4 regions of the Desulfoluna sp. HI9BLuna genome follow, and region 2 is predicted to be linked to each of the others. Evidence: riboswitches for the same ligand, from Rfam matches in the RefSeq annotation. Region 2 holds a riboswitch; each other region holds the start of a gene.
The links. Region 2 has a riboswitch for cobalamin ahead of ACOYW0_RS18275 (hypothetical protein). Riboswitches for the same ligand answer to the same signal wherever they lie in the genome.
Positions count from the first base shown of each region.

Region 1 (6,012 bases), 2.4 Mb from region 2:
CAGGTGTTGCGTCATGTATGGCGGCTGTGGAGCCGATCCCGTCGATTTTGGCAGGCGGGTAGGGGGGCTTGTCACATGGGCATGTTTGAGGGGGTGACGGCGGGTCCGTCGTGCGTGTGTCGTGCAAGCAAACACGGCAGGCCCGGCAACTTTTCCTTTTGTACCCTGTTTCTGTCGGAAGTGTCTATTCTTTTTCGGGATGTTGCTTTTGAGGGCTGGGGGTTGACGAAACGGGGAGGGGGCATGGCCTTGTCTTCCCGTTTCGTTTTTTTTGCCGCTATCAGAACTTGACCACGTCCACCATCTGCTTGAGCTGATCGGAAAGGTTTTTCAGCTTTTCAACGTTGTCGCCGATCTGGGTGCTGTTGGTTGACATCACACCTGCGGCGTGGTCGACCTGGTTGATGTCATGGGTGATGTCGCCTGCCACAACAGCGCTATGGGCGATGCTCTCTGTGATGTCCTGGTTTCCTTTGGAGGCCTGGGCAATGTTATCGGCGATCTCCTTGCTTGTGACCGACTGCTCCTCAATGGCCGAGGCAATGGTGGTAACCAGTTCATTCAACTTGGTGATGACATCGGAGATGCCCTGGATCTCTACGATGGCGTCACTGGTTGCGCCCTGGATCCCGTCGATGCGGGTCTTGATCTTGTGGGTTGCCTCGGAGGTCTGTACCGCCAGCTCCTTGATCTCTCCTGCCACCACGGCAAAGCCTTTGCCCGCTTCACCGGCCCGTGCGGCCTCGATGGTTGCGTTTAATGCAAGGAGGTTGGTCTGCTCGGAGATCTCCTTGATGGCTTCGGTGACCTGGCCGATTTCATGGGCCGATTGTCCCAGGGCATCGACCTTGGTGGAAGCCCTGCGGGAGAGGACAACCGCGTCGTCGTTGATTCCTCGGGCCGTGGCCGTGTTGCTGCCGATTTCATTGATGGTGGTGGTCATTTCTTCCAGGGCGGCGGCCACCATGTTGATGTTTGTGGCGGACTGCTCTGTTGCAGCGGAAACCGAGTTCATGTTGGCACTCATTTTCTCTGCTGCTGCGGCCACGGCGTTGGATTTGCCGGAGGTCTCGGCCGAGCCGGATACCATCTGGGTCGACACGGTGCCGAGTTCTTCGGTGGCGGAGGTGAGGGTGTGTACCCCGGACCGGATATTGGAGAAGGTTTCCCGGAGTTTGATGGCCATGGTTTCCATGTCTTTGTAAACGCCGTGGAGCTCGTTGTTCCTGTCGTAGGTGAAGGTGATGAGGAAGTTGCCTCCGGAAATGTTGCGGGCCACCTTCGCGATTTCTGCGGGGTCGCAGCCCAGCTGCCTCAAGACGCTGCGGGTCAGGCCGATGACAACGAGAACGCCTATGAGCAGGGCCCCTGCGCTCATGACGATGATCAGGACGATCCCCCGGTGGTTGGATGCCTTCAGGCGGGGGCCGATCTGATCCTGGACCCCCTTGATGTCGAGTTTAATTTCATCGATAAGGTCTGCCACTTCGGGGCCGATACGGTCCAGGGTGCCCTCAATGACCTGGTTGCGGGTGTTTCGAAGGGAAAGGGCCTGGGCAAAACCTTGCAGGTAAAGGTCTTTCTCTTTTTGGATGTTGGAAAGAGCCGTGGTGTGGGCCTCTGTCTTTGCAAGGTGGTCCAGGGCCTCTTGCATCAAATCGAATTCGGAGGCCACCCGGTCGGCATCGGACCGGGCATTGCTGACGAAAAAGGCGGTCCTGTGAACCCGGCCGATGAGCATGTGTTCCATGGCAACCCCCGCTCCATAGGTCACTTCGGTGTCGCGTTCCCGGTTGGCCGACTCCAGGAGCTCTGCGAGCAGGGTTTCCATGGCCTTGCCCCTGGGGTTCAGGACGTCTCCGATGATTTGTTCTTCTTGCTTTTGAAGGTTCACCACCTTGGTGAAGGCTTCGTTGTAGCGGCTAACGGAAGCGTCGATCTCCCGGATTCTTGCGGCACGGTCAGGGTGGTTGATGTTCCCGGTTGCCCGTTTCAGCAAATCATCCATCTTCTCATAGTACCCCAGGAACTCTTCCCGGTTGGTCTCGTTCCCAGAGATAAGGAACTCTTTGACGTTCATCCGCGTCATGAGCATATTGGCCTGAATCTGGCCGGAAAGGTTGGCGTTGCGGGCCATTTCCCGGTACTCCGTAAAACCGTTGGATGCATTGTTCAATGTGACGATTCCCAGCAGAGTGGTGGCGGCCAGCAGGCCCAGTACCGTGGTAAATCCCAGGATGAGCTTGGATTGAAGAGTCATGGTTTTCAGGGTGTTCATGGGGGTATTCTCCTAATCAAGAGGTGCTTCGAAGATCAAAAAAAACGTGTGGCTCCACACTTCGCGCACAAGTCCGCAGATCGAGGTGGCTGTCGAAAAGCGTGCCGATGCCATGGCTTAAGACAGGAAGGTGTCCAACGTATTTTAGTGAAAAGCTGTCAACGGGTTGAAAAACCGGGACACACGTATCCGAAGAAAAGGCGCGGAACCCTTCAGGGGGTGCGGTGAGGTGGTTTTTGATTCTCAGGGTTGGTTGATGAGTCGTGAAGAGTCAATGGGCAGGCGTGTGGGAACATGGCAGGCAGGCGGTTGCCTGTCTGTGCGTCGATCTTTTTTCCAGATTCCCGGCCAGGGGGTGTTGTGTCCTTTCGTAGGGGTTATGATGTTTTATGAAATATCTTATAAAAATCACGAGAGCTAATAGCCCAACTTGTGCTGACAGTCAATCAGAAAAAAGTAAAAAAGTGAGGATTTGACTCGGACAATATTCCTACTCCTTGAAAAGTAACATTGGCAAATGCGATTGTGTCGCGTGTATTTCTGGTTTTTTTTCGGGGGGATAGGTGCGGGTGAACTTTCTCGGGCCTCGGAGGGGTTCACCGTGGCTCCGCAGGAGGGGGGAGAACTTACCCCGGATATTGCATGAGAAAGCAATCATCCAAAAGGATGATATATGATTTTGGATAGCCACAATAAAAATGTTAGCATTTTTTGAAAATGCAAAATGTAAATCAGCGTTTGCTGTTTGATTTTCTCACACTTCGGGCGAACCGGGCTATTGCCGGTTGCAGGCCGTGGGGGAGGCTTTTCATCACGGGCCTGCCATGGCCTGTTTTCCTTGGCACGGCACGAATGCGTTGACATCTCGCTGACGGTAGGATACTTTTCCTCCCATTCTTTAGAAATGGCCCTGGCCATTTCGGACATAATATTCAGGTGCCGGCCGATCAGTGGCCTGCATAACAAGGAATCCTGTGCAAATCAGGAACGGGCCCGCCGCTGTAACCGGGGACGAACGCCGCATCAACGCCACTGTTGAATCTCAACGGGAAGGCGCGGCCAGTAGATCGATCCGGAAGTCAGAAGACTTACCTGAATAGCTGGGTAGATTTTTCACTCGTGGATAAGGGTGGAAACGTGCATTGTGGAATGAAAACGGTATCCCACACAGGCTTTGATCTGTGTGGGTTTTTTTGTTCTCCGGCGCAGGCGGCGCCGGGGGGAAAAAGACCCGCACGGTATGTGGCTTTTCCGTGGCCGGGCTTTTCTGGCTACGGGTGTTTGGGGAATGGGGCGAGCCGCCCTTTTCCCGGGCATGCATGGGGACCGGATGGAAACGCACGCCTCTTTTCTCCATGCCTGCTGATTTAATCATCAAAGAATGTGAGGAACGAGGTATGCTGAAACGTCATGTGAAACACCTGGCCTGTACGGGTGTGGCGGCCATTTTTTTATGCTCTGCGGGGGTTGCGCCCTCAGCAGCAAAGGGCGCTGACGCCTTGGGGGAAGTCGTGGTCACGGCAGAACGCTTTCCCACCGGGGAAAAAGAGAGCTCCCGGTTTGTCACCATGTACTCATCGGAAGAGCTCATGGAGACAGGAGCCAATAACCTGGCCCAGGCCCTGAGGCGAAAAGGAGGCTTCTCCTACAAGTCCTTCGGGCCCCAGGGGGTCTCCTTCGGCGGCATGAACAGTGAGATCACGGCCCGGGGAATTTCCAAGGGCACCCTGATCCTGGTCAACGGCTGCCCTGTTCAGGGTGCCGCCGGCCAGGGGTACGACCTGGACATGATCCCCCTGGAGCAGATCGAGCGGGTGGAGGTGATGAAAGGGGCGGCTTCCACCTTATACGGGGCCGACGCCCTTGCCAGCGTGGTCAACATCATCACCAACAAGAACGCCAAGGCCACCCAGGCATCCGTGTCCGTGGAGGCAGGCTCCCACGGGCATCGCACGGCAAGCGCAGAGCTCAGCAGCCCCCGTGTGAACGTCGGGGTCTCTTACGCTCACCTGGACGCGGTGGACAAGATTTCCCAGACCACCTACCCGGATGACCCCTCCGATAATTATTTTTACTCGCGGGACGCTGTGGATAGCGGCGGCCTCAACCTCAACGCCACCCTGGCAGATGGCCTCTACGTCGACTACCTGGGAAGCCTCAGCACCACCGGGTACACCAAAAACAAAAATGCGGGCGGTGTGGATAAGGAAACGGAGCAGGAGCACGCCAAGCACTTTGCCGACATCCGATTTGAAAAAGAGCACGTCAGGCTCAAGGCCTTCGGCTATCTGGACCAGCTGGACCGCGAGGAGCTGACCAGTAAAGGGCTCACCGATGAGTGCAACAAGAACTACAACTACGGGGTGCAGGGGGATTACCGGACCACCTTGGCCGGGGTGGAGCTGACCGCCGGAGGAGACTATGTCTACCGGGGTGCCGATTACAGCGAAAAATACGGCAGGCACCACCGGGACGATATTTCAGCCTTTGTGCAGACGAAAAAGACCTTTGCCGATTCCCTCACCGTGGTGCTGGGGTTTCGTGAACAGCTGATCTACGATGGAAACGGTGACAACAAGGACTACGACATCTTCCTGCCTTCTGCCGGGGTCACCTACCGGGTCTCCTCCGGCCTGAACCTTTTTGCCAACGCCGGAAAGGCATTCAAGGCACCTACCTTCAACGACCTGTACTACAAGGGCGATGCCCTCACGGGCAACCCGGATCTCGACCCCGAGAGCGGCTGGACCTACGAGGGCGGGATCAAGTACGACAACGACTACATGAGGGTTCGCCTGGCGTGTTTTTATATGACCTTCGAAGACAAGATCGAGTCCATAACCGTGGATAAGGTAACCACCAAGTTCAACGCAGGCGACTACGAGTCCACGGGGGTTGAGTGGGAGACCTCCTTTTACCCCTTTGTGAACCAGGCCTCGTTCCTGGACGCCGTCTCCCTGGATGTGGCCGGTTACCTGGCCGATACCACGGCCGAAGACACCGATGGGGAAGAGTACCAGGCCGCCCCTGAATTCCAGACCTCGGTGGGGGTGTCCTATGTCACCGAACCGCTGGTCCTCAACCTTGCCGTGGATATCTTGCGGGAGCGGGAGAGAAATCTCCCCAGCTACAACCCGGTTCATTTTGCCGGAAAGCTGGCCTGCTGGAAGGGGTACCTCACTTTTGGCGTGGACAACATGTTCGACGACACCGTGGTGACCTGGGGGGACAACACCCCCGACAAGTCAAAGCACTACGAATACTACGACCTGGGCCGCACCTACAAGCTCGGGTATGAGTTGATCTTTTAATCCGGGTAGTTCATGAAACAATAATCGTTTCAAAAGGATAACTTGAATATGGGTTTACTCGGTCCATGACATATCCGGGTTAGCCTTTTCGATTCACTGGCCCCCCGCGCCGTTCCCGCCGCGGGGGGCCACCTCAAAGCTGCTCCTTCCTCCCCAGTCCCTTTCCGAACCGGAGAATCGCCTTCCAACCATCAAGATGTTGAGGACGTTCCTGTATGTAACAGGCCCCTTTATGCAACAAGCCATGGGGCTGTTGTGCCCTGATTGGGCTGGGCGGAATGCCCTGCTTTTTTCAGGGGGATGGGCAGGGGCTTGCTGTGATCATGGGGGGCACACAGTCAATGTGAGTAATTCTTGATAATTTTTGTCAAGAATTGACAGGGGGTGGCGGTGTGGGTTGGGAAAAATGGTGTGCTGTGAGTA
Region 1 covers NZ_CP186555.1:530,613-536,624, reverse strand. Annotated here, with positions in the region: gene ACOYW0_RS01980 (methyl-accepting chemotaxis protein) at 281-2,278, opposite strand; cobalamin riboswitch at 3,196-3,388, shown strand; gene ACOYW0_RS01975 (TonB-dependent receptor plug domain-containing protein) at 3,676-5,589, shown strand.
Region 1: another riboswitch for cobalamin. It lies ahead of ACOYW0_RS01975 (TonB-dependent receptor plug domain-containing protein); the one in region 2 lies ahead of ACOYW0_RS18275 (hypothetical protein).

Region 2 (6,012 bases):
AACAGCGGCATCACGCCAGGTGGCCGCGGCAAAGCTGCCCATGAGCCAGAAGATGATGACGGACACCTGCTCGTCGGCCAGGTATTTCATGAAGCTCAAACCCGCCGAGAGGATGGCCGACACCATGATGCCCGATAAGATGAGGTTGGAAGAGTCGATGCCACACCGAAGCAGCCGCCCCGACGGTGAGGCCATGGCGATGACGATAAACAGGGTGAGGATGGCGCCGCCAAAGGCAAAGAGGGGAACGGACAAGAGAGTCTTGCCCATGCCGAAGAGAAGGGCCACGGCCGCGCCAAAGGCGGCACCGGAGGAGACGCCCAGGGTATAAGGGTCGGCCAGGGGATTCAGGAGAATATTCTGATAGACGGCCCCGGCCACGGCCAGCCCGGCCCCTGCGGCTGCCGCCGTCAGGATGCGGGGAAGCCTCACCTCCCAGACCATGACCCGGGCTGTTTCAGCCGCTGCCGTGGCCCCGTCCGTGCCGGTGATCCCGTTCCAGAGGGCCCCAAGGACGTCCTTAAAAGAAAACGCCACAAACCCCATGCGGGCCGAAAGCAGCACCGCGCAGAAAAGGAGCGCGCACAAGCACACCAACCCTGCCGAGCCTTTCATCAGGGCAAGGGAGGGTTTTGTTTTCCTCATGGACTCCGTGGCGATGGTCATGGGGGGCCTTCCATCAACGTTCGGGTTTAAAAGCGAAAACCTCCGGCGGCAAGGTGTGCCACCTTGAAAGCTGGTTGCGGATGCGTTTTGTCCCTCGTTCCTCGGGTCAAATCACATCCGCCTTTAAAGCAAAACTCACCCAAAAAGGGTTTTTGAAACCTGTTTGTTAAACTTTCATGTCGCACCGTAGCCCTTGGGCGAAGGCGGATTAAAAGTTTAGCCTCCGGCAGGGCCGCCGGAGGCCACCAAACCATAGAAAACTACTTGCCGGTGTGAACCGTTACCGCGTCCACGGCATGCTTTGCGTAGAGCTTGGCCCACTCGGGGTTCTCGCCCAGGCCTTTGAGCTCGCAAGTCACCTTGATGCCCATCTTCTCCATGATGGTCTTCCAGGCGTCGTCTTCTTCTCCGGCCATGTCATTTCTGGCATGGTCACCGGCAACCACCATAAAGGGCTTCATGAAGACCTTCTTGGCCTTGATGTGCTTCAGGGCGGTGGTGACGTCATCGAGGCCGGGGTAGCCCTCCACGGTCCCCACCAGGGTGGTGACCTCAGGGTACATGGCATTCATGGTCTTCTGGAATTCAATGTACGCGCTGGTGGGAAACACCTCGTTTCCGTGGCCCATGTAGACCAGCACAGCGCCCATCTTTTTGGCCTTTTTCACATCCGCGGCCATGGTCTTGGCGGCGGTTTCAATGTCATTTCGGTACTCGGGGTGCAACCCGGCTTTGCCAAGGGCGGGACGGCCCAGGGTCAGATAGGAGAAGGGCTTCCACTTGGCGCGGAGGGTATCGATGCCTGCAATGGCGTCCACATAGGCCTTGAGATCAAGGTACTCTTCCCCGGCGTAGACGTGGGTGGTCTGTACCACCACGCGCTTTTTGCCCTCTTCCTGCAGGGCGCCGAAGGTTGCCAGGGGGCCTTTGACGTCATACAGCCACGCAGGAACGCCGGGGTTGGCTTTTTTCCAGGCGGCGTCATTGGCGCGGTCGTGCCAGATGCCCCGGATGATGTTGGAGGTAAAGGCGTGCTTGATCTCTGCCTTGGGGAACTCTTTTCTCATCTCTTTGTCGATGGTGAGAATGGCCTGAAGGGCTTCGGGGTAGCTGGTGCCGAAGCTTGCAATAACCACGGCGTCCACCGCCTCTTTTTTGGTGGCTGCCGTGGCGGGATTTACACCCAGAAAGGACAGCAGTGATACAATCAAAAGCAGAAGGGTCGTCTTTTTCATCGTTTTTAAATCTCCGTACGTAACAGGTGTATTTATTAAATATGATACCCAGGCATTCAACCGATGGACCAGATGGGAACGCTGCCTCCTTTTAAAGCAATACGCCCCTTTTCATACCCGGCCATACGGCACTGAATCGAGGTAAACCCCTTGGATATCATGCGCCACCATGCCCAATGGATGTCTCCTTCTCCGTCCAGGGGAGAGACCACGGCCACCTTGTCCACGTCAAAGGACAGATGGCCGCCCTTAAGCAGGTCATCCGGGGCAACGCCTTCGGGTAGCTGCCCCTGCACACAAAGAATCATGCCTTTTTTCATCATCGGCTCCTTTATAAACTGATCATTTACAAAGGACCGGAGCCCGGCTGACTCCTTGCACAGCCCCTCCGGTCCGACCATCTCCGAAAAAGGGCTGTTCCCTGTTTGCTTCGCCCTTTTCATCACGCGGTTCCCCTGTTCTCCGCAGGGGTGTTTTGTGATGCGGCATGCCGCACCCAAAACATCACGTCTTATGCCGGGCAGGTCTTCTGACTCCCGGGCGTTCCGAACGGCGCACCTTCCCGCCCTGGTTGCCGCCGGCCTGAAAAGGAGAGCCAGCAGCGGGCAGTGGCTTATGGATGAGAGAGATTCCCCTCACCCGTGCCGTACGGTTCCCGGTTACAGCGGCGGGACCGTTCCCGATTTTCACGGGATTCCCTTCCTGCGTGTATGCAAGACCCCTTGCGGGGACCCGGTCACGTACTCACCCGAAAATCGACCGCCGTGACGGGGACAAATTTTCGGGTCTTCCAAACAAAAAAATCCCCATGCCTGCAATCGTATGCAAGCATGGGGATTCCGTATTCAATCCTCAAAGTCGGGCGCACCCTTTACCACGGCAGTGCGCCACTTCTATATGATTCAATCCCCGTGTTCCGGCGGCTTTTCCTGTTTCAGGCCGCCCCTCTCACCACGGTGAAGATATGACGATAACATCAGACAACGGGACATCATATAGCGCATGGCAGGTCTTCTGACTTCCGGATCATCCGAGCCTTCGCGCCTTCCCCTCATTGTTCGACCCGATCACTTCGGACGCATCAAGAAAGTGGCGTTGTTGCGAAGGACGTCCCCGGTTACAGCGGCGGGCCCGTCTCCGATTCTCACGGAGTTCCCTATTAAGCATTAGCTGCACCAAGCATAGGATGTGATCCTAAGCCACACTTTTCCGGTTGTCAAGCCAATCTAAGGCCCATGCCCCATTCCCTGCCCGACGGCCATCCCTTTAAAAATCCGAACGATGGCACCGGACAGGGAACATGGCGGAAAATTCCTTCACGGGCAGTGCTTATTCAGCAAGTCCGTCGGCACGTTTCGCTGCCCGCACACCGGAAAACTTGAAGACGAAGAGGCAGAGCAGTACCACGGCGGTACCCACACCGATGACGGTGGAGGTTCCGATGGAGAGCCCGAAGCCGATTTTGGCCTGAAGGATGAAGGTGACCACCACAGAGGTCATAAAGGTCGCCGGCAGGCAGGCGATCCAGTAATTCTTCATCTCCTTGGCAAGGAAGACTGCGGCGGACCAGAGTACCAGAGTGGCCAGGGCCTGGTTGGAGAACCCGAAGTAGCGCCAGATGATCCCGAAGTTCTGGGTAGAGATGACAAAGCCCAGGGCAAACAGGGGCACGGCGATCATGAGCCGCTTGGCGGTCTGGGACTGGCTCACCTTAAAGGACTCGGCCAGGATCAGGCGGGTGCTTCGGAAAGCGGTGTCCCCGCTGGTGATGGGCAGAACGATAACCCCAATGACCGCCAGAAAGCCGCCCACGGGACCCAGAAGAACGTTGGAGACTTCAGAGACAACGGCTGAAGGAGTCCCTGCGGCAATCACGGCGTTCAGGGCTTCCGGAGACTTGTAGAAAGAGAGCCCCACGGTGGCCCAGATCAGGGCGATGATCCCTTCCAGGATCATGGCGCCGTAGAAGACAGCGCGGCCGTCCTTTTCGTTTTTGACGCACCGGGCCATCAAGGGAGACTGGGTGGAGTGGAACCCGCTGATGGCACCGCAGGAAAGGGTAATAAACAGCAGGGGCCAGATGGGCTTGTTCGCAGGATGGGCGCTGGTGGTCACATCCAGGTTGGGCAGGATCTCATAGCCACCGAACATCAGGGCCACCACGGTGGCGACAGTGGTGATGAGCAGCAGGGCGCCCAGCAGGGGATAGATCTTTCCGATGACCTTGTCGATGGGAAGAATGGTGGCAAGGAAATAGTAGCCAAAGATGGCAAAGATAAAAATCTGGGTGTTCACGCCGGTGAGCCCGGTGAGGAGCTTGGCCGGGGCCAGAACGAAAATCACGCCCACCAGCATGAGGAGCACAACGGAAAAGACCCGCATGGCCTGTCGGGCGGGCATACCGAGGAAGTCACCCACCACCTCGGGGATGCTGCCCCCGCGGTTCCGCATGGAGAGCATGCCGGAGAAGTAGTCGTGAACCGCCCCGGCAAAGATACACCCGATGACGATCCAGACCAGGGCCACCGGGCCGTAGAGGGCCCCCAGGATGGGGCCGAAAATGGGGCCGATCCCGGCAATGTCCAGGACCTGAATAAACAACACCTTCCACTTGGGAAGGGGCATGTAGTCCACCCCGTCCTCAAGCTCGTAGGCGGGGGTCCTTCGGGAACTGTCCGGCCCGAAGGTTTTTTCAACAAAGGTACCGTAGGTAAAGTACCCGAGAATCAGTGCAGCGACGCACGCAAAAAAAGTAAGCATAATCTAAATGACCTCCATGACAAAACGCATTGATCGCCCGTGGGGCGGTTCCTCTTTCACACCTGCTGTTGTAGCGGATTAAAAAGGGGATACGCCACGCTCGAAACGGCCCATGTCGTTTTTCGAGGATGGAATGCATCAGGAGGGTGCCGAAACAACATGGCCGCCCAAAGGGGCGGCCAGAGAGCTTTCAAAAAGGGAGGTCAGGGACGGGCTGGAGGGTGGTTCCGGGGGATGGAAAAGGAGACCTCCGTGCCCTGGCCCTGGGTGCTCTCGATGACCATGCGGCAGGAGGGGCCGTAGATCCGCCGGAGCCTGTGGATGGTGTTCCGCACCCCGATGCCCTCACCGGCCGCGGCCAGCTCCTCGGGATTATACAGACGGCCCACTGTCTCCTCGGACATTCCCACGCCGTCGTCGGTCACCCGCACCGTGAGAAGCGTTGCATCACAGTCAATGGAAACAGCCACCGTGCCCCCCTTTTCCTTGGGGGTGATCCCGTGCTTGACGGCATTTTCCACCACGGGCTGGATCACCAGGGCGGGGATGGGCCAGTTGTCGCACCCCTCCCCCACATCAAGCCGATAGGAGACGCGGTCGCCGAAGCGGGCCTGCTCAATGGCCAGGTACGCCTCCACCTGCTCCAACTCCTCCTGGACGGTGATGTAGCCCTTGCTCTGGTCGAGGTTCCGGCGCATGTAGCTGGACAGGTCCAGGATCAGCTCCCTGGCCCGATCGGGTCGGGTACGGCAGAAGCTGGCGATGGTGTTAAGGGAGTTGAAGAGAAAATGGGGGTTGATCTGGGCCTGGAGCCGCCTGATCTCCGCATAGGCCAGCATCCGGGCCTGGATCTGGATGTCTTCCAGCTCCAACTGGGTAGAGAACAGCACGGCAAGCCCCCGGGCGGTCTGGAAATGGACCTTGTCCAGGGGTTTTTCCCGGGTACCGTAAAACTTCAGGGTCCCCACGATGCTCTCCCCCTTTTTCAAGGGGACGATGATGCCGTGATGAAAGGGGCATCCATGGTGGGGGCAGGCGATCTCCCGTTTCGTGTGCCGGAACAGGGGCAGCCCGTCGTCCAGAACCATGCGGGTGGCGGCGGTGCGGATGGGCTCCCCGGCAATGTGGTGATCCGCCCCAACCCCCATGTGGGCCAACACATGGGTGGTGTCCGTGATGGCAACAGCCGCCACGTCCACCTGTCGGAAAATGATCTCAGCCGTCTTTTTGGCCGAGCCCGCCCCAAGCCCTGCGCGCAGATACCCCACGGTGAGGTTGGCGATCTCCAGGATCTGCTGCACCTGGCGAGACTCCCGCCGCTCACGCTCCCGAAAGAGCCCCTTGATCAGCT
Region 2 covers NZ_CP186555.1:4,477,431-4,483,442, reverse strand. Annotated here, with positions in the region: gene ACOYW0_RS18285 (FecCD family ABC transporter permease) at 1-666, opposite strand, end outside; gene ACOYW0_RS18280 (sirohydrochlorin cobaltochelatase) at 927-1,901, opposite strand; gene ACOYW0_RS18275 (hypothetical protein) at 1,958-2,209, opposite strand; cobalamin riboswitch at 2,404-2,652, opposite strand; cobalamin riboswitch at 2,889-3,096, opposite strand; gene ACOYW0_RS18270 (carbon starvation CstA family protein) at 3,231-4,661, opposite strand; gene ACOYW0_RS18265 (LytS/YhcK type 5TM receptor domain-containing protein) at 4,865-6,012, opposite strand, start outside.

Region 3 (6,012 bases), 2.7 Mb from region 2:
AACGGGACTTTTAGGGATATATCTTTCAACTTTTCCAGGGTATCATGGGATACTGATAGTATGGGCTCTATTTGGCATTACTTGTGATATGATGTATTGGCCCATCCTTTTAAAGTCAGTAAGTTCACTGGGGCCAAAAGAAGAACAAGGAAGACTCTTTGGTTTCTTGGAAGCAGGAAGAGGCGTAGTAGACACAATCGTTGCATTTACAGCACTCGCGATATTTGCATGGTTAGGTAAAGGTGCCGGGGGCTTAAAAGGGGCCATTCTCTTCTTTTCGATATCAGTTATCGTAATCGGAATTATTTCATTCTTCTGCCTTGAACATGATGCTCCGACAAAAAAATCTTCTGGGGGATTTAAGGGAGAGTTTGAAGGAGTCCTGAAAGCTCTTAAATGCAAAGAGATATGGATAGTTTCTTTCACTATATTTTCTGTGTATGCCGTATACTGTGGACTTACGTATTTTATTCCGTTCCTGAAAGATATCTATGGGCTGCCTGTAACACTTATTGGAGCTTACGGAGTAATAAATCAATATGGACTGAAGATGGTCGGGGGGCCTATAGGTGGATTTTTAGCAGATAAAACATTCAAATCACCAAGTAAGTATCTGAGGTTCTCATTCCTTCTTTCAGTTGTTGGAATGATTATATTTATAATGCTTCCGCATGAATCAATGAATGTATATATTGGGATGGTATTTACCCTTGGATTTGGGTCGATTATCTTCACACAAAGAGCGATCTTCTTTGCGCCAATGGGAGAGATAAATATTCCGGATGAAATTTCTGGATCAGCAATGGCTATTGGGAGCTTTATTGGATATGCACCTGCAATGTTCTGTTATTCGCTTTTTGGCAAAATGTTAGACAAATTCCCAGGTTACACAGGATATAGAATAGTCTTCCTTCTAATGATTGGGTTTGCTTTACTCGGATTTATTATAAGTAGTATCCTAGTAGGAATAACCAACAGAGAAAAAAAAGCCAATGATGATAAGGTTGCCAATAATGAAAAAATACTCGTGACAAATTAATCTGTTAGCCCACGGAGCTTTCCGTGGGCTTTTATTATAAATAATATCACAATTAATTACTGTTCAGTCAATTTTACACATACATTATATCCGAACCTGAAAAGCAGGTACTGAAACTACCCTTGAAAAATAATTAGCTTTCTTGGTCATAGAAGGGACAAGAAAATTTCTCGACATTAATTCTGAATATTATAGAATAATGGACAGATAAAATCTTTCTTCCCTTCAGTATCTTAATGCTGATATAGGAACCAGTTGCATGTGCTATGCTGGTATTGGTATTGTAGAAGGATCTATTACAATTCAAAGAAATGCATAAGAGGCCTATTTGGGATGATAAAACTCAAATTGCGCTAAATTTCATAGTTTAAAGAAAAATGAGGTCTTTATTTGTTAGTCGAAGAACGCAAACAAAAAATCATACAGTTATTAGAAGAAAAAGGACAGATAGAAGTCTCCTACCTGACAGAACTTTTCAATGTATCTCTGCAGACAGTCAGAAGAGATTTAGAGGCGTTAGAAAGCGACGATATCATAAAAAAAGTATATGGCGGAGCCATATTGAATAAAGCGAAAGTCAAGAGTTTTAGTCGTTCTAATAGAGAAAAGAGATCGTTAGAAGAAAAGGCCGAAATTGCAAAAATTGCGGTAAAACTTATTGAAGAAGGAGATTCAATCGCTCTAAATGACAGCACCACAAACCTTGCAATTGCAAAATTGATAACAAAAAAATTTAAAAAACTAACTGTCATATCGAATTCATTAACCATTATAAATAAATTATCGGATATTGAAGGGTTTAATGTCATTCTTGCTGGTGGGATATTGAATGTAAAAGAGCAAGCATTTTTCGGAAAAATAACCGAAAGAATATTAGATGAATTTATTATAGATAAAGCATTTATAAGTGTCAGCAGCTTCTCTCTGAAAACAGGAATTACAGACTATCCCTTGGAAGAGGTTCAGATTCAAAAAAAACTTTTAGATATTAGCCAAAAAGCAATCATTATTGCCGACAGCAGTAAGTTGGAATCGACATCTCTTATCAAAGTGAGCGATATTTCTAAAGTGGATCTTTTAGTCACCGATTCGAATATCCCCCTAAAAACCAAAAATGCATATACAAAATTTGGAATCAACTTAATCAATAAGTAATATTATTGATATCTGTACAGGAATAGAAATACCTCACGTGACCATTTGAGCAGATGTTCTTTGTAATCTAAAGGTTCGCAGTCCTTTTATTTCAACGTTTTTGGATGCTTTGGTTTCAGAATCTGCTCAGCACTATGGAAATTTTCCCGCAACGCATCAAGCCCGTATCGAAAGATACGGGAATGAATGGGTCGCACCTACACATTTCACGATATGCTTCATCCCGTCGGAGTAACAGATATAGTTGTTACCCGCCCCGCATACGGCCTACCAAGGTAAAAGGGTGTAAACGCAACATGAACAACCAGCCCCAGGCCACCTAAAAACAGCCCCACGACACTGATCTCAAAGGCAATTGCCTCCCGCTGCGTCAGAAAAAGAGGAGGGCCTTGACATTGGGCAAACGTAAAAGATAAAGCGTCCTACCAATTTCTGCCTCTTTAAACGTCGATAATCTCCCGCTCAGCATAAGGATTCCTAAGCCGAAGAGTGCATAGCTCCACCTGCCTCACCAGCCCCCCCGCCACTCCCACATAAACGAGACCACATGATGCTCACCACATATCCAAATACAAATCTTCACCTAGCCAGAACCTTTTCCGTTTGACATCCATAAACCCCTCATGTAATGACAATTCAATAAATCCAGAATAATTGTTGGCAAAGGATTATGATGCCGATTGCCTTTTTTATGTGCAGTTCATGATCAGCCGATGGGATATCCCCTCTTCGACAATGTATTCTGGCAGACATACAGGGGCCCAAGCAGATAAGAACACATTCCCTGGGAATGCCGTGATGAAGTAACCCGAACACCGTGGGCAACGCGCTGGTGACTCACCACGCAGCCGGAGGGTTTCATTTGGTTTCTTCGATATTTGCTTCGGCCCTGACTTCAGGTACTGAATAAAATCAGTATAACAAGGAATCCTGTGAAAATCAGGAACGGGCCCGCCGCTGTAACCGGGGACGAACGCTGCACACGGCCACTGCCACACTGTGACGGGAAGGCGCAGCCAGTAGGATGATCCGGGAGTCAGAAGACTTACCTGAATGGAGATGTGTCATCACTTTATGGCACCAAAGTGATGACGTTGTTGTGGTATGAAAAACGGTAACCCACACAGGCAAGATCCTGTGTGGGTTTTTTATTGCCTGAGCACATACCGGAGGTATCGGCACCCGCCAGGCAATAAAGCACGTCACACGATGTTTTGATATCACTCCTTTGCCGCCATTCAGACACCATGCGGGCTACGTTTTTAAACAAACCGTGTGTAAAGGGTGTGCTGCATGGACTCCGAATTAAGGCATCAACGTTCCGACGACATCGTTTCAGATCATATGGACCTTGAACTGAGGCGGCCCGAAAACGGTGAGAAGGGATGGACCAAAGAGATCCCCCTAAGGCCCGGGCTCTCCTTGATTCTTACCAAGGCAACCTATGCCGAAGGCGTGACCTCCCATTTCGAAATGGAGCGGTCCCCACTGCTCTTTTGCTTTGTACTCTCAGGAAGCGGCCGATCCATAGTCAACCTGGGGAAACCCAAGCCGACAATCATCCAGGCAGAAACAGGCACATGCACCGTATCCTGTTTTCCAAATTCCCAAGGGTACAGCCAATTTCCCCCTGAAAAACCCGTTCACATGCTCCACATCCAGGTCGACCCGGTCGTGTTGGGCATGTTCTCCCGGGGGGATATGGAGCAAGCCCCCGCCGATCTCCGGGCTGTTATGGAGGGGTGCCCCAAGACCCATTACCACTATGCGGGCTCCATGCCCCCTGCCATGCAAACCGCCCTTCACCAGCTTCTCAATTGCCCGTATCAGGGCCTGATCAAACGAGTCTTCCTCGAAAGCAAGGCCCTTGAGTTGATATCGCTTCAACTTGAACAGGCTGCCATTGCCAGAAACAGCATAAAAAAAACCGCTCCGCTTCGCCCTTCCGATATAGACCGTGTCCATGAGGCCATGGGCATTATCGTCGAGAATATGCAGACCCCGCCATCACTGCTGGAACTTGCCAGTCGAGTCGGGCTGAATGATTTCAAGCTCAAGCACGGGTTCAGGCAGGTCTGTGGGCAAACGGCCTTCGGCTATTTACATGAGCATCGGATGGAGAGAGCCCGCCAGCTTCTGGAAGAGGGCAACATGAATATCAAGGAGATATCGTATCAAGTTGGCTATATGGACGCGGGGCGATTCTCCGATGCCTTTAAAACCAAATTCGGCATCAGGCCGAGTATTTACCGAAGCAACACATGCTTCAGCGCCATGCCTTAAGCCTCCTCTTTTCCCGGAAGCCTGAGCCCCCTTTGCTTTGGGCCGAAGCACGGCTAAGGCAAAAATCAGGCAACAGCACACCGAGGAAGACTGCCTCCGTCAAAGCCGATTCCGTTCAAAAATCCATCCAGGTCATGCAAGAATCCGTTTCGGTCATACCACCCCCATTTCACCCCATGAACAGCGGCGCTATATTGCGGCTATACCATTACATGATGGCTTTATTTTTATCGTTTTTCACCCTTCAAAGGAGCCGGGTGCCCACTCTGATGATCCGTCATCAGCGCCTTGTGGCAACGAGGCTGCAAGGGCAACTCTGATGCGCTGAACTGCGGTTTGCCCCTTAAGTTCAGGCCCATCACTCGTAACAGATTCAGCTTTAAGGAACAGGTCATGAATAGAAACAGAGATCGATTTCCAAAGGGTTTTATGGCGTCGCTGCTCGTTGTACTGGTGGCTCTATCCCCATTATCAGCGTCTTTGGCGATGGCACAGGAGCAGAAAAAAGAATCGTCACCTTTTCGGCTTGAGCCCGTAACGGTTACGGCCCAAAAAGTAGAAGAGCATGTTCAGGATGTCCCCATGAGTCTGTCCGTCTTCACCGGCACCGACATCGAAGATTCCGGCAGCAAGGACATGAGTGATCTTGTTCGCTATGTCCCCAACCTGTTCATGAACGAATCCTCGGCGGAGAATTTATTGGTTTTAAGGGGTGTCTCCTCCTTTACAACCTCCATTTACTCTCCCACCGGGTTTTATGTGGACGGGGTCAATTTCCCGCTGCATTACATGTACAACACCGAACTGCTCGACCTTGAAAGGGCTGAGGTTTTGCGGGGCCCCCAAGGGACCCTGTACGGTCGAAACAGTGAATCCGGCGTCATCAACCTTGTGACCAGGCAGCCGGACAATGAGTTCAAGGGAAAGCTTTTCACCGAATACAGCAGCTACGACTCCTGGCGGGCCGGGATGAACGCAAGCGGACCCATTATCGAAAACACCCTCTATCTGGGCGTTGCGGCTCAAGCAAGTATCTCCGACGGCTTCATCACAAACACATGCAACGGCGATGATAAAAGCGCTGAAAAAGACCAGAAGAACGGCCGCGCCACCCTGAGGTGGACCCCCACGGATCAGTGGGACCTGTCCTTCACAGCCGATTTCATGGACACCGATGACCAGCAGAACTCCTACAGGTACCGCACAGGACCGTATGCAACGGATTATAACACCATCAGCCACAACGACGCCGATGAGTACTCCCGCCAGGAAGGCAACGGCCAGACACTGAACATGAAGTATTCCGGCGAGTCCTTCAACATGACCTCCGTCACCGGGCTACGGAACTATTCCCACAGCTACAGCACCGATATGGACTGCACCAATGACCTGGGCCCCCTCAACTGGGGGGCTTCGCCAAACAAATACAGCATCGACCATATGAGCCAGGAGGTCAGGCTGTTCTCCCCGGACAACCAAGGGCCCTTTCAATGGCTCGCGGGAATATACGGGTTCAAGGAGGAAACCGAAGTAAC
Region 3 covers NZ_CP186555.1:756,950-762,961, forward strand. Annotated here, with positions in the region: gene ACOYW0_RS02785 (MFS transporter) at 1-1,039, shown strand, start outside; gene ACOYW0_RS02790 (DeoR/GlpR family DNA-binding transcription regulator) at 1,430-2,194, shown strand; cobalamin riboswitch at 3,075-3,261, shown strand; gene ACOYW0_RS02795 (helix-turn-helix transcriptional regulator) at 3,488-4,477, shown strand; gene ACOYW0_RS02800 (TonB-dependent receptor) at 4,964-6,012, shown strand, end outside.
Region 3: another riboswitch for cobalamin. It lies ahead of ACOYW0_RS02795 (helix-turn-helix transcriptional regulator); the one in region 2 lies ahead of ACOYW0_RS18275 (hypothetical protein).

Region 4 (6,012 bases), 1.6 Mb from region 2:
CCCTTGCTCAATCGAGCGGGGACGGGGGTGATGCGCAAGCTTGAGGCCGCCTGGCTCTCTTCCACAAAGAGGCGGCACCCGTAGACGGCTTCCAGCCGTTCTTTTTCCAGGACCTGGGACGGCGACCCCAAGGACGACACCGTGCCCTTATGGATCAGGCAGAGGGTATCGGCATACATGGCCGCCAGGTTCAAATCGTGGGAGACCATCACCACCCCGGTTCCCCGCTCCAGCTTCAACCTCTCCATCAAATCCATGACACGCACCTGATGGGCCAGATCCAGGGCCGAGGTGGGTTCGTCGAGGAGAATGAACTCGGGCTGCTGGCACACAGCCCTGGAGATAAAGACCCGTTGTTTTTCCCCGCCGCTCAGCGCCTCCACCGAACGGTCTGCCAGATGCAGGACATCGGTAAAGGCCATGGCTTCTTCGGCAAGGGCCATGTCTTCATCTTTGTGAAAGCCCAGCATGCCCAGGTGGGGCGCCCGCCCCATGAGCACCACCTCCCGTACCGTCAAAGAAAAAGCACTCTCCACCGATTGAGGTAAAAATGCGATGCGCCGTGCCAGTTCCCGCCGCGTCATCCGGGACAGGGAGGTATTTTCCAGGGACACTTCGCCTGTTCGAGGGCGGGAAAGCCCGGCCAGGCATTTCAGCAGGGTGGTTTTGCCCGTGCCGTTGGGGCCTGCGATGATAAAAAAGGAGCCCCGGGGAACGGAAAGGGTGATGTCCGTCAGCACCTCATGGCTGCCGTAGCCCGTGGAGAGTTCACGGGTGGAAAGGCTGGCTGCCGTGGCCGCATTGTTGCGTGTCATCATCGGGCCCTCCTTTTAAGAAGCATGATGAACAAAGGGGCCCCGATCATGGCGGTGATCACCCCCACGGGAATCTCTCCCTCCCGGGGAATCCAACGGGCCAGCAGGTCGCAGATCACCATGAAGGCGCCTCCGCCCACGATGGTGGCAGGCACCAGCACCCGGTGGTCCGAGCCGAACACCTGCCGGAGGATGTGGGGCACCACCAGGCCCACAAACCCCATGAGGCCGCTCTGGCAGACCATGGCGCTGACCATGAACGAGGTGGCGATAAGAAGGATAAGGGTGGTCCGCCGGATGGAGACCCCCATGGCCCTTGCCATCTCGCGCCCCATGAGCATGAGGTTCATCTTGTGGGAGAGAAGAAAGATCACCACAAAGCAGGGCAGTACCAGAAGGGCCACCATGCCCACCTGGGGCATGTCTGCTGAGGAGAGGTCTCCCATGAGCCAGAACATGATGTCGTGGAGCTTGTTCTCTTCGGAAATGGAGATGAGAAACATAATCACCGCCGAGCAGAAGGCGTTGACCATGACGCCGGATAACAGCATGGCGTCCCGGCCCACCCGGCTTTCGCCCCGTGAAAGGACAAGCACCAGGAAGAGGGTGACCATGCTGCCGGCAAAGGCGGTGAGGCTGACCCCCGGCACACGGGCAAATCCGGCAAGGATCCCCATGATGGCACCGGTGGCCGCACCGCCGGAGATGCCAAGGATATAGGGCTCGGCAAGGGGGTTTCCCAGAAGGGCCTGAAAAACCAGCCCCCCTAAGGAGAGCACTGCCCCGCAGAACAGGGCCATGAGCACCCGGGGCAACCGGATGCGCTCGATGATGGCAATCTGGAGGCTGTCTGCCTGGGAATCACCCGTTATGAGCTGTGCCACAGGCGTAAGGTCGATACCCGAAGGCCCAGTGGCCAGGCCCAGGAGAACCGCAGCCCCAAGAACCATGGAGAGCAGGGCGGTGATGAGGAGGATTCGTTTCAGCAGGCGCCCCCGTACCCTGGATGTGTCGTTCACCGGGCCGCCTCCTCAAAAAGGGTGGGATGGATCAGGGCCGCCAGCATGGCAAGGCCCTCCACCACACGCGGGGTGGGGCGATCCAGGATGTCCGAATTCACGACATGGATGTTGTTGGTTTGAACGGCGGGAAGGGACGGCCAGCTTGCCCACTCCTGTCTCATGGTGTCGAAGTCGTCGTTTCTGGCCATGGAGGTGATGATGATCATCTCCGGTGCCAGGGCCAGGACCTGTTCCTTGGAAAACCGGGGGTAGGGCGTTTTGCTGGTGACGACGTTTTCTCCCCCTGCCCGGCGGATCATTTCGTTTAAAAAGGTGTTTTTGCCCACGGAGACGATGGGGGAGATCCCGATCTGGAAAAAGAGGCGGGGTTTATGGGATGCCCCGGCAATGGTCCGGTCAATGGCCTCCAGCTGCGCGCCCATGGCATCGGTGATGGTTCTGGCCTCACTCGTTGCATTAAGGAGGTTGCCTATCTCATTGATAGAACGAATAATCGTGTCGATACCGTCGGGGTTGACCGTGTACACGGGGATGCCGAAGGCCTTGATACGCTGGATCACTTTATCCGGGTTGCCGTCCTTCACCGCCAGGCAGAGGTCGGGCTTCAGGGAGACAATGGTCTCCAGCTCCGGTCGGATATAGCTGCCGACCCGGGGAAGTTTTTGTGCTGCCGCAGGGTAGTCGCTGTATCGGGTGACCCCGGCAAGGAGATCTCCCTTGCCCAGGGAAAAAACGATCTCGGTGATGCTGGGGGCAAGGGACACCACTCTTTTGGGGGCGTCCGGCAGATCAACAATACAGCCTGTGGTGTCGGTGACGCTTTTGGCCTGCACACGGGCAGCGAAGAGGCCGCACCAGGCCACGCCCAAAGCGAGAAGGAAAAGGGTGCGTAAGGCTCGATTTTTCATGATGTTATCCATGACCTCCCACGAAACCGGGTCCGCGCATATCTTTGGATATGCTTGAATCCAAAGGGTTCGAGCCTGATTGCCGGATTCTCCCCACAGGGAAAATTATCCTTGACATAGGACATTTCTATGGAATAGTAAACGAGAAATTCAGGTGCTTTTCCCTTTGCATGGCTCAAGGGGAGAAGAGAATAGGGAATCCCGTGAAATTCGGGAACGGACCCGCCGCTGTAAGTGGGGACTGTTTTGGCCACCATGCCACTGGGAGTTGTTAAACACTCGGGAAGGCGCGCCGGACGGGACGATCCACGAGTCAGAAGACCTGCCTGGATGGAGATGTCTCGATGCCCGTGGTAAAGGCTGAGATATGCCGCGATGCATGCACAGATCGTGTGTCACGCTTTTTTTGTGGGAAAATACGGATCCCCGCACCTTAAACCTACAGGTGCGGGGATTTTTTTGTTTTCACGCCCGCACCCTCCATCCCGGCTTTACGCAACCCGACGGAGACCACTCCGTTGCCGTATGATTTGGAAGGAGTACACGTACCATGGAATGGAAAAGCCTGATTGCCGGATTGGTCTTTACCATGGGAATGTACGCCGCCAAATGCGGCATCGGCCTGGCCTGCGGGTGGTCGCAAAGAAAGAGCCGCCGCCTTGCCTTCATCGCAGTGGCGGCTTTGGCCTATACCCTCCTGTTCGCCGGGTGTTACCTGCTCCTTACCCGTGTCAATCTGTTAAACAAGCTCCTTATCGTAGAACACCTGGTGAAGTGGGCCATGGCCGTTCACGCGGCCATGGCCTCGCTTCTCCTCGTGTGGGGCTCCGCCTTGCTGAAAAAACCTGCCGAGGGATCAGGGCCCGTGCGGGGATGGCTGCTCTTTGCCCTGCCGTGCCCGGTGTGCATGGGGGTTATTCTGCTGACCATCGCCTTTGTTATCGGGCTTTTCCCGGAGAATGCTTTTGGCATGACCGCCATGGCCTGGGGGATTTTCGTCCTCGTTGCATCGGTTGGTTTTCTGACCACCCGATGCCTGGGGGCCCGGTTCGGTACCCCTCACCACGTCATGGGAACGATGATGGTCCTTGCGGCGCTCTGGTTTCTCCTGACAATTCTGGTGGTTCCCCATGTCTCCGAGTTGCCGGATGTTTTTGCCATGGCATCCGGCGCAGCCGATTCGGCCCGCGGCGAGGGGAACGCACCTATTGCTGCGGCCATTGTTGCATGTTGCCTCTTTGGGGGCGGCATCTTTCTGGATCGTTTTGTCCATACCCATTGACGTTTTTTTAAGGATTCGTACGTGCAAACGGCAGCTCTCATCAAAAGTTATATCTATGTGGTCTCATCATCCCTTCTCTACCCGGTCCTGATCCTTCTGGCCTTTCTCACCTTCTGGGCCGTGGTGTGTGCCGGGGCCCTCTTTTCCGAATGGGTACGAAGGCATCGTATGGCGGTGGAAAACGACGGCCCGGATGTGTTCTTCCGGCCCGACCATGACCTGCATACCACGCCCCGGGTCAGCCGTTATGTGGCCCGGCTCAAAGGCCTCCTGGAAAAAAACGGCGGCGCCTCGACCCTTGAGGTGGAGGGACTCCTTCAGGACACCACGCGCCGGCTTTTTTCCTCTCTTGACGTGTATCGCCTGGTGGTTCGCGTGGGCCCGGGCCTGGGCCTCATCGGCACACTGATCCCCATGGGAACGGGGCTGGCCGCCCTGGGACAGGGGGACCTGTCCATGCTCTCTTCGGAGCTGGTCATTGCCTTTACCACCACGGTGGTGGGCCTTGCCGTGGGACTCCTGGCTTATCTGTTCCTCGTCATCAAGACCCGCTGGGCCGATGAGGACCTCCTGAACATGGAGGTGGCCACCGAAGCCCTGGCCGGAACCCCGCAAGGCTCATCGGGCAACGGGACAACAGGGGCACCTGCCGGGGAGGCGGCATGAGGTACCTGAAAAAACGACGCTACGCCGTGGGGGGCGGAAATCAGGGGAGGCCCATGGCCTCGGACCCCATGGACGGGGTGGCCAACCTGTTTGACATCGGCCTGGTCTTTATTGTGGGGCTCATCGTGACCCTGTTTTCCACCTATCGTCTCCACGACCTCTTCAACGAAGAGAGCGAGATGACCATCGTCAAAAAAAACAAAAACGGGGAGATGGAGATCATTACCAAATCCAAGCGAAAAATCGAAGCGCTGAAGGTCTCCAAAACCATGGGAGAAGGGGAGGGGCATCGCATGGGCGTGGCCTATCGTCTGGAAGACGGTTCCATGGTGTACGTTCCCGATGGAAACGAGGCTGCACCGGACTAACCCGGATATTTCTCGAATCGAGTACCCCCATATTCAAGGCCTGTTTGTCAATTTTTCCAAACGTGTTGCCCCGGCAGGGCCGCTGGAGACAAGCGGAGTCATTATCGTTTACGCCACGCAATCAGGAACCCGACCATGACATGGATCCGCCGGGGGATGGCAGCGGCCGTCCTTACTCTTTTTCTCTTTGTTTTTCTACCCGTTGCCCGGGCTGTCACCATCACCGATTCCACGGGCCGTACCGTCACCTTTGACCAGCCGCCCACACGGGTGGTGTCCCTGGTGCCGTCCCTCACCGAGGCCCTTTTTGTCATGGGAGCCGAGGATCGGGTGGTGGGGGTGACCCTCCACGACACCTGGCCCGCTGAGGCCAACACCAAAACCGTGGTGGGCGGATTCTTCAGGCCCTCGGTGGACAAGGTGCTTACACTCAACCCCGACCTGGTGTTTGTCTCCGGCATCCAGAAGGAGATGATTGAGGCCCTTGAAGGCACCGTACTCGTTGTGCAGCTTGACCCGGGCTCCGTGGACGAGGCCTTCGGGCAGATGCGGCTCATGGGACGCATCATGGGCTGCGAGGCAGGAGCGGAGAAAATCATCACGGACAACCGGCAGATCCTTGCCGATATCCGGAAAAAAGTGGCGGCGATTCCGGCTGACAAACGCAAACGGGTGATGCGCCTCATGGGCCGCACCAGCATCATGACCCCCGGGGCCGACTCCTTTCAGCAGGAACTCATCAAGCTGGCCGGGGGCATCCCCCACGGGATCAAACGGGACGGCGCCGTGATTTCCATGACGGACAAAGAGTTGATCGACTTCAAACCGGACGTCATCTATGGATGCGGGGGAGACAAAGAGGCCGCAGAGCTTCTTTACGCCAACCCGGCCTTTGAATCGATTCCCGCCGTCAAAAACAAGCGCATCGACTATTATCCCTGCGAGCTCACC
Region 4 covers NZ_CP186555.1:6,079,869-6,085,880, reverse strand. Annotated here, with positions in the region: gene ACOYW0_RS24710 (ABC transporter ATP-binding protein) at 1-818, opposite strand, end outside; gene ACOYW0_RS24705 (FecCD family ABC transporter permease) at 815-1,834, opposite strand; gene ACOYW0_RS24700 (ABC transporter substrate-binding protein) at 1,831-2,745, opposite strand; cobalamin riboswitch at 2,881-3,089, shown strand; gene ACOYW0_RS24695 (DUF2162 family putative transporter) at 3,296-4,027, shown strand; gene ACOYW0_RS24690 (MotA/TolQ/ExbB proton channel family protein) at 4,049-4,693, shown strand; gene ACOYW0_RS24685 (DUF2149 domain-containing protein) at 4,690-5,061, shown strand; gene ACOYW0_RS24680 (helical backbone metal receptor) at 5,197-6,012, shown strand, end outside.
Region 4: another riboswitch for cobalamin. It lies ahead of ACOYW0_RS24695 (DUF2162 family putative transporter); the one in region 2 lies ahead of ACOYW0_RS18275 (hypothetical protein).